4 regions of the Clostridium taeniosporum genome follow, and region 4 is predicted to be linked to each of the others. Evidence: riboswitches for the same ligand, from Rfam matches in the RefSeq annotation. Region 4 holds a riboswitch; each other region holds the start of a gene.
What was found. A riboswitch is a leader RNA that binds a small molecule or an ion and turns the genes downstream of it on or off. The one in region 4 is predicted to bind S-adenosylmethionine.

Region 1 (2,208 bases), 780 kb from region 4:
TAACCTTATCTCCATGCTCTCCATCAAGTAAGCAGCATCTTCTTATATATGGTGCTTTAACCTTTCTATGATCTAATTCAAAACTTTCTACTTTTTCCATTATTATATCCTCCTAAATAAATTAAATTTTGTTTACTGTTAATAAAATACTTTCTATACTTTTAGTTATTTTTTGAGCTATATATGGATTATTCATTATATACAAATGAATTCCATCCACACCTGTAGAAATTAAATCCACAATTTGTTCTACTGCATAAGCAATTCCTGCATCTCTTAATGCTTCTGGATTATGCTCGTATTTATCTATTATTTTTTTGAATTTATTAGGAAACGATGCTCCACTTAAAGATAAAATTCTTTCAATTTGTTTTTTATTTGTTACAGGCATAATACCAGCTTCAATTGGCAAATTTATATTAGCAGCACGAACCTCGTCTTGAAAATTATAATACAAATTGTTATCAAAAAACAACTGAGATATAAAATAAGATGCTCCTGAATATTCTTTCCTTTTCATACTTTCAATTTCTCTATAAAGTCCTTTATGCTCTATATGACCTTCTGGATAACAGGCTGCTGCTATATTAAAATTCCCATTATCATTTATATACTTAATTAATTCATTAGCATGATCTAACTCTCCTATAATTTTGCTTCCTATATCAATATCTCCTCTTAATGCAAGTATATTTTCTATATTGTTTTTTTCAAACTCTCTTAAATAATATTTTACATCTTTCTTATCTAAATTAATACAAGTTAAATGTGATACTGCTTCAATTCCATATTTATTCTTTATTAAAGAAGATAATTCAATAGTCTTACTATTTTTAACGCTTCCACCTGCCCCATAGGTAACGCTTATATAATCTGGACTTAATCCCTTCAAATCTTCTAATGTGTTATAAATAGTTTGTATGGATGATGTTGTTTTAGGTGGAAAAATTTCAAATGAAAAAACCGCCTTTTTATCTCTGAATAAATTTTTAATATTCATTTTTTTGCCCCCTTTTTATAAAAAATCGCTAAGCGACTGTAAAGAGTCGATTTTTTTAGCCATGCACCCTTTTCAAACGTAATTCAGTAATAATAATGATGCTACATATGATTATTTTTTATTCTTTAGGGATATTCCTAATATCTTTAAAATACAGTATTTTATAAGTTATCCACGGATCTTTCAATGATATAATTTCCCAAATAATAAAAAAATGCCTAAAGGATATTTCCTTTAGGCATAATAAACTTCTACACTAAATAAAATTACCCTTATCTATCAGTCACTTACTGCAGGATTTAGCACCATATATAAATTATATTGGTTGCCGGGTTTCATCGGGCCAGTCCCTCCACCACTCTTGATAAGAAATTATTTCTAATTATATAGTAATATAATTGCTTTGTAAAGTTTTATTTCAAATAAATTTTTTCTATTTTTACTTTTATTGTTAAGTTTTAATCAATAAAAGTACAATAGATATTAAACTAAAAACAGAACTTATTATCATTATGTAATTTACAACTTGTTTAGGTGTGAACCCTTTTTCTTCAAGCCTAAAATGTATCTGACTTCTATCTGCTTGATAAACAGGTTTTCCTTCTGAAAATCTTTTAAAAATAACAAATAAATTATCAAATATTGGTACAGCTAATGCTAAAATAGGAATAAACAAACTTAATACAGTAGCTTGTTTAAATGCACCATCTAATGCTATAACACTTAACATGAATCCTAAAAAATTAGCACCAGAATCTCCCATAAATACTTTTGCAGGATATCTGTTATAAAATAAAAATCCTACTATAGATCCTAAAAGTATTATGGATGTTTCAGCTGATACTTGCTGATTTAATACTATTGCAGCAATAAAAAAAGTTATGGATGAAATAAGAGAAATTCCCCCTGCCAACCCATCCATACCATCAGACCAGTTTATTACAGTTGTAACTCCAAATATCCAAGTAATCGTTAATAAAAACTGTATAGTCTTACTTAGCGCTATAAATTCCCCAGTGAATGGATTAGTAAATCCCAAAAATGCTATTCCTGCTTTAAAAACAAGCACAGCTGATAATAACTGAATGATTAGTCGTGGAAGTATAGCAAATTCTTTAAATCTTGTTTTATAATAATCATCTATAAGTCCTATTAATAGTATTGCTGTTGCTGCTATAAATACAACTATTTGTTGTTTTATATCATCC
Region 2 (2,208 bases), 1.5 Mb from region 4:
TATACAAGGTATTAAGTTTGGATTCTTAGGTTATATGGGATGGAATATATCAGATGAATTAAAGAGTAAAATTTGTAATGATATAGAAGAATTAAGAAGTCAAGGAGTTAAAGTTATCATACCTTATTTTCATTGGGGATCTGAAAGTGAATATGAAGCTGGGAGAAATCAAGTAGAATTAGCTAGATTTACAATAGATAGTGGAGCTGATGCAGTAATTGGATCTCATCCTCATGTTATTCAAACAATGGAAAATTATAAAGGAAAACTAATTGCTTATTCTATGGGGAATTTTTGTTTTGGTGGAAATTTTAATCCTAAAGATAAAAGAACTTTTATTTTACAAATAAAATGTAATTTAGAAAACAATGAATTGAATAATATGGAATATAAAGTTATTCCTACTATGATATCTTCTAGAAATGATAAAAATGATTATGTTCCAACTATTGCAAAAAGTAATAAAGAAGAAATATTAAAACTTTTAAATGAACTTTCACCAACATTAAATAATAAAATAATAGATGAATTTTTTATCATAGATGATTAATTGAAAAATATTTAAATAGGCCAATGAAACATTTTTAGTTATTTGAAATTCATTAAATTTATATAAGAAAATATATAATATTTTTAATTAATATAAAATATTATTGACAAATTTAAATTATGAAATTATAATTTAAAACATAAATTAAAAATTAATATTTGTTATATCTTATCAAGAGTGGTGGAGGGACTGGCCCTATGAAACCCGGCAACCAAATGATTAATTATCATTTATGGTGCTAAATCCTGCAACGTATATAGTTGATAGATGAGAGGGTAAATTTATTTAGTATATTAAGCGCTAGAGATTTATTCTCTGGCGCTTTATTTATTATTTATAAAATTTATAACAAAGTTAAAATTTATGCATAATTTAATTTACAATTTAGTTTGCAAACAATCATCAATAGGCAAAAAATAAAAAATATATTTTAATTTAGCAATAAAATGTGTAAAGGGGTGGTATCTAATGATAGAAGTTAGTAATTTAGAAAAAAATTTTGAGGAAATAAGAGTATTAAGCAATATTTCAATAAGCATAAAAGAAGGAGAGATTTATGGAATAATTGGACATAGTGGAGCAGGAAAATCTACATTACTTAGGTGTATTAATGGTCTTGAATCATACAACAACGGTTTTTTAAAAGTAATGGGGAATGATGTCTCTAATTTAAAAGGCAAAGATTTAAGAAGTTTTAGAAGAAACTTGGGGATGATTTTTCAAAACTTCAATCTTATACAAAGAAAAAATGTTTTTGATAATGTAGCTTTTCCATTAGAAATATGGAAATATAATAAAAACCACATTAAGTCTAAAGTTATGGGACTTCTTAAGTTAGTAGGTTTAGAAGAAAAAATAAATTCTAAACCATCTGAATTAAGTGGAGGTCAAAAGCAAAGAGTAGCTATTGCAAGAGCATTAGCATTAGAGCCTAAAATATTATTATGTGATGAAGCAACTTCAGCATTAGATCCTAAGACTACCAAAGATATACTATCATTACTTTTAAAAATAAATCAGGAACTGGGTATAACAATAGTTATTGTTACTCATCAAATGGAAGTAGTAAAAGAAATCTGTGAAAGAGTTACATTGCTTGAAGGTGGAAATATAAAATCTCAAGGTAAATGTGAGGAATTATTTTTAAAACCTAAATCATCTTTAAAGAAGTTTCTTGGAGAAGATGATGAAAATATATTACCTCAAAATGGAGCGAACATAAAAATATTTTTTTCTAATAATTTTTCAGAGAATGCTGTTATAACAAAGATGGCAAGAGAACTTAATATAGATTTTTCTATTGTATCTGGAAAATTAGAAAAATTTAGAGATATGATTCTAGGTGGAATAGTTATAAATATAAATGAATGTGATAAGGATAGAGTAATTAAATACTTAGAGAATAAGAAAATTTTGTTGGAGGTGATTAAATAATGCAAGAAATTATAATAATAGCTTTAAATCAAACATTAATAATGGTTTTAGCCTCTACAATATTTTCAGTTATATTAGGTTTTATTCCAGCAATGATTCTTACCATTACTTCAGATGATGGTTTAAAACCAAATAAATTTATATATTCCATTTTAGATTTTATAGTAAATACACTAAGAAGTTTTCCATTTGTGATATTAATGGTAATAATTATGCCATTAACC
Region 3 (2,208 bases), 1.1 Mb from region 4:
GCATAGCTCAGCTGGGAGAGCATCTGCCTTACAAGCAGAGGGTCACAGGTTCGAGCCCTGTTGTGCCCACCATTAATTTAAAAAAATAAATATTTATGCTGGCATGGCTCAACGGTAGAGCAGCTGACTTGTAATCAGCAGGTTGTAGGTTCGATTCCTATTGCCAGCTCCAAATCTGGAGGAATTCCCGAGTGGCCAAAGGGGGCAGACTGTAAATCTGTTACGTTTCGTTTCGATGGTTCGAATCCATCTTCCTCCACCAAAAAAGAATAAACTTTAGTTTATTCTTTTTTTATTTACATTAGATTTTTAATTAATAGAAATTAGAATAATTATAATTAATTATCTTCTTCTAAATACAAATTAAAATATTTTAGTAATAAAAATTATTGTTGACTAAGTATATATGATATGCTAGAATACCTATGAAAATTAAATTAATATACTCTTATCGAGAGAGGTGGAGGGAAAGGGCCCTATGAAACCCGGCAACCTGTTTACACAAGGTGCCAATTCCTGTAGATTTATTAATCATAATCTACAAGATAAGAAAAGGATTATTGAATTAGTACTCTTCTTATCGAAGAGTTTTTTTGTTATTTAGGAATTCATATTTCTAAATAATATGTGGATAATTTAGATTATATTTTGTTTGAAGATTAAGAAATAAATCAAAAAAATAATCATATGTCGCATCATTAGTTTTGAATTGGATTTGGAAATGATGAATGACTAAAAAATCAATGATTAACAGTCGTTTGCGATTTTGTTATTTTTCAATAATTTTATATTATTTATAGTTTTGTGTATGAATTTAAGAAAATATTACGATAAAGAGTAGAATGAAGGGAGAAAGAAATGAGAAGATTATTTACATCAGAATCAGTTACAGAAGGGCATCCAGATAAAATGTGTGACCAAATTTCCGATGCTATTTTAGATTCTATCTTAGAAAAAGATCCAAATGCAAGAGTTGCTTGTGAAACATGTACTACTACAGGATTAGTTATGGTAATGGGAGAAATATCAACTAATTGTTATGTTGACATTCCAAAAGTTGTTAGAGAAACAGTTAGAGAAATAGGATATGATAGAGCTAAATATGGTTTTGACTGTGATACTTGTGCAGTTATGACTACAATAGATGAACAATCATCAGATATAGCTATGGGAGTTGATGAAGCTCTTGAATCTAGAAAAGGTGAAAAAGATGATGTAGAAGCAGTAGGTGCAGGGGACCAAGGTATGATGTTTGGTTTTGCTACTAATGAAACAGAAGCATATATGCCATTACCTATCCACATGGCTCATAAATTATCTAGAAGACTTACAGAGGTAAGAAAGAATGGTACTTTAGGTTATTTAAGACCAGATGGAAAAACACAAGTTACTGTTGAATATGAAAATAATAAACCAAAAAGAATAGATACGATAGTTATTTCAACTCAACATGGCGAAGAAGTGTCATTAGAAACAATAGAAAAAGATATAAAAGAACATGTAATAAATGCAGTAGTTCCAGCTGAATTATTAGATTCAGAAACTAGATATTTTATAAATCCAACTGGAAGATTCGTTGTAGGTGGACCACAAGGAGATTCAGGATTAACAGGAAGAAAAATAATAGTTGATACGTACGGTGGATATGGAAGACACGGTGGTGGAGCATTCTCTGGAAAAGATTCAACTAAGGTTGATAGATCAGCAGCTTATGCAGCAAGATGGGTAGCTAAAAACTTAGTTGCAGCAGGTGTTGCAGATAAATTAGAAATACAATTAGCTTATGCTATAGGAGTTGCAAAACCAGTTTCTATTGAAATTGATACTTTTGGAACAGGAAAAATGCCAGAAAATAAGGTTGTTGAAATTGTAGAAAAAGTATTTGATTTAAGACCAGGTGCTATAATAAGAGATTTAGATTTAAGAAAACCTATATTTAAGCAAACAGCTGCTTATGGTCATTTTGGAAGAACTGATCTTGATTTACCATGGGAAAGATTAAATAAAGTAGAAGAAATAAAAAAATACATCTAAAAGTTAATATAATTTTAGATAATTAATAAAAACTTATTTTGCTCCTAATATATTAGATAGCAGAATAAGTTTTTTGTTCTTTAGTTAAAACATATATAATATTATTTTTAAAATATTATGTCCATACTATAAATAATATATATTTAAATTTTTATAAATATATTATTCATAGTA
Region 4 (2,208 bases):
GTTGCTATGATATATAAATATTGATATTAAAGCACATATGCCCATTAAATAAGGGTAAAATAAATATTGCATTATAGCAAAAGGTGATATTGCTGCTAATCCAGCTGCTGAAATTAATTGAGCTCCATATGGAATTATTCCTTGGAATACACAAGAAAACATATCCATTATTCCTGCAACTCTTTTTGGTTCTAAATCAAATTCATCAGAAATATTTTTAGCTATTGGACCAACTGTTACTATTGCTATAGTATTGTTAGCAGTACATACATCAACTAAACTTACTAAAGTTGCTATTCCAAGTTCTGCATTTCTTTTATTCTTAAATCTTTTTAATCCTTTATTTAATATATACTCAATTCCACCATTTTCTTTAATTAAAGCAATTGTTCCTGCTATTAATAATGATATAATTATTAATTCACTCATTCCTGATATTCCAGTAGATATTGAACTACATAATCCAACCACATCAAAACTACCATAAATAAATCCAATAACTGCAGCAATTATTATTCCTACAAATAAAACTACCACAACATTTAATCCTATTAACGCTGATGCTATTACTACAATATATGGAATTATTTTTGCTAAACTATACTGTAATTCTTCTACACCTGCTGTAGCAGCATTTCTTGTTAATATTCCAAATATTATTGCTGTTAATATTGCAGCAGGAACCACTATTTTAAAGTTCATTTTAAACTTATCTCTCATTTCACAACCTTGAGTTCTTGTTGCTGCTATAGTAGTATCAGAAATTATTGATAAGTTATCTCCAAACATAGCTCCACTAACTACTGCACCAACCGATAAGGCAACTAATACGCCTGTTTTATCTGCTATACCAACAGCAATTGGTACTAATGCGACTATTGTTCCCATTGAAGTTCCAACAGAAAGTGCTATAAAACATGCTATTAAAAATAAACCTACTGTTAATAAATTAGTTGGTAAAATTGATAGACCTAGATTTACAGTAGAATCTACTGCTCCCATATCCTTAGCTACTTGGGCAAATGCTCCTGCCAATATGAATATTAATATCATCAATATTACATTGCTGTGTCCTGACCCTTTACAAAATATCTCCAATTTTTCATTTAATTTTTTTTCTCTATTCATAGCTAAAGCAACTACTGATGCTGCTGAAAATGGAATAATTACAGATACAGCATACATATCACCTGCGAGTATTGATACTCCTACATATACTATTAAAAATACTAATAATGGTAATAAAGATTTTATACTTGCTTTTTTCTTCATAAACTATTTCCTCCTTTTGTCATTTGAAACTTTTGATAAAAGAAATCCTTAGGCAATAGATGGAGATTTAGATTTATATAGAATTTCTACATATATAAATCCATCAACTGAATATATTATTTTTTATTCTTGTACAATTTTTTTGTTTAAATTATAATTTCTATTATTTATTTAAGTTATCCAAAATTTTAATTTATTATAAAAGAATAAAAAAATAAAAGCTTCCACCCAATAGTGAAGCTTTAAATATTCTCATACTATATTAGACTTCTTATCTAACGGGATTTGGCACCACACATTTAAAGTAAACTTTGTGCATTTACACATTAATTAACCTTAAAAGTAGGTTGCTGGGCTTCATAGGGCCAGTCCCTCCACCACTCTTGATAAGTATTCTTTTTTTCAATTATAATTTTAACAATATAATGATTATATGTCAATACTAAATATTAATAAAACTATTATTTAATTTATAATTTTATATATTATTATTAAATTTAAAGTGTTTTTATGAAAAAATATTGTATTTTTCTAACAATTTTAAAATTTTAATATTTACATTAATTATATCAACTTTAAAATTTTTTTATTCATCATTTTTTGTGTTATTTTAATTTTTGTTTTTATTTGTATATTTTGTGATTTTGAAATTAAAGGTATGTTGCATTAACGTTTATTATAATAAGGTATTTATACAATAATAAATTCTCCATTATAATAACTAAATTTAAAAAATAAAACTAATTCCTTATTATAATGGAGAATATTTTTAATCAATCTATGTTTATTAAATTTTATATTTTTCTAAATCATTCTTAAATGTCTCAGTAATTCCTTTAAAATCATGTATATTATCTATAAGTTTCTTAATTTCATTAGTGTAATTTATTACATTAGCACTTACTTCTTCTGAAGATGCTGAATTTTCTTGAGCAA

Region 1: it holds a riboswitch for S-adenosylmethionine, as region 4 does, so the genes downstream of both, metF (methylenetetrahydrofolate reductase [NAD(P)H]) here and BGI42_RS07475 (Na+/H+ antiporter NhaC family protein) in region 4, are expected to answer to the same signal.
Region 2: it holds a riboswitch for S-adenosylmethionine, as region 4 does, so the genes downstream of both, BGI42_RS00585 (methionine ABC transporter ATP-binding protein) here and BGI42_RS07475 (Na+/H+ antiporter NhaC family protein) in region 4, are expected to answer to the same signal.
Region 3: it holds a riboswitch for S-adenosylmethionine, as region 4 does, so the genes downstream of both, metK (methionine adenosyltransferase) here and BGI42_RS07475 (Na+/H+ antiporter NhaC family protein) in region 4, are expected to answer to the same signal.

Annotation. Positions count from the first base shown of each region.
Region 1 covers NZ_CP017253.2:2,383,631-2,385,838, forward strand. The annotation lists gene BGI42_RS10940 (S-ribosylhomocysteine lyase) at 1-100, opposite strand, end outside; gene metF (methylenetetrahydrofolate reductase [NAD(P)H]) at 122-1,000, opposite strand; SAM riboswitch class I at 1,270-1,371, opposite strand; gene BGI42_RS10950 (MraY family glycosyltransferase) at 1,452-2,208, opposite strand, start outside.
Region 2 covers NZ_CP017253.2:137,333-139,540, forward strand. The annotation lists gene BGI42_RS00580 (CapA family protein) at 1-550, shown strand, start outside; SAM riboswitch class I at 716-824, shown strand; gene BGI42_RS00585 (methionine ABC transporter ATP-binding protein) at 1,019-1,984, shown strand; gene BGI42_RS00590 (methionine ABC transporter permease) at 1,984-2,208, shown strand, end outside.
Region 3 covers NZ_CP017253.2:467,810-470,017, forward strand. The annotation lists tRNA gene BGI42_RS02340 (tRNA-Val) at 1-72, shown strand, start outside; tRNA gene BGI42_RS02345 (tRNA-Thr) at 98-172, shown strand; tRNA gene BGI42_RS02350 (tRNA-Tyr) at 178-262, shown strand; SAM riboswitch class I at 446-552, shown strand; gene metK (methionine adenosyltransferase) at 859-2,034, shown strand.
Region 4 covers NZ_CP017253.2:1,606,241-1,608,448, reverse strand. The annotation lists gene BGI42_RS07475 (Na+/H+ antiporter NhaC family protein) at 1-1,272, opposite strand, end outside; SAM riboswitch class I at 1,522-1,665, opposite strand; gene BGI42_RS07470 (heme NO-binding domain-containing protein) at 2,060-2,208, opposite strand, start outside.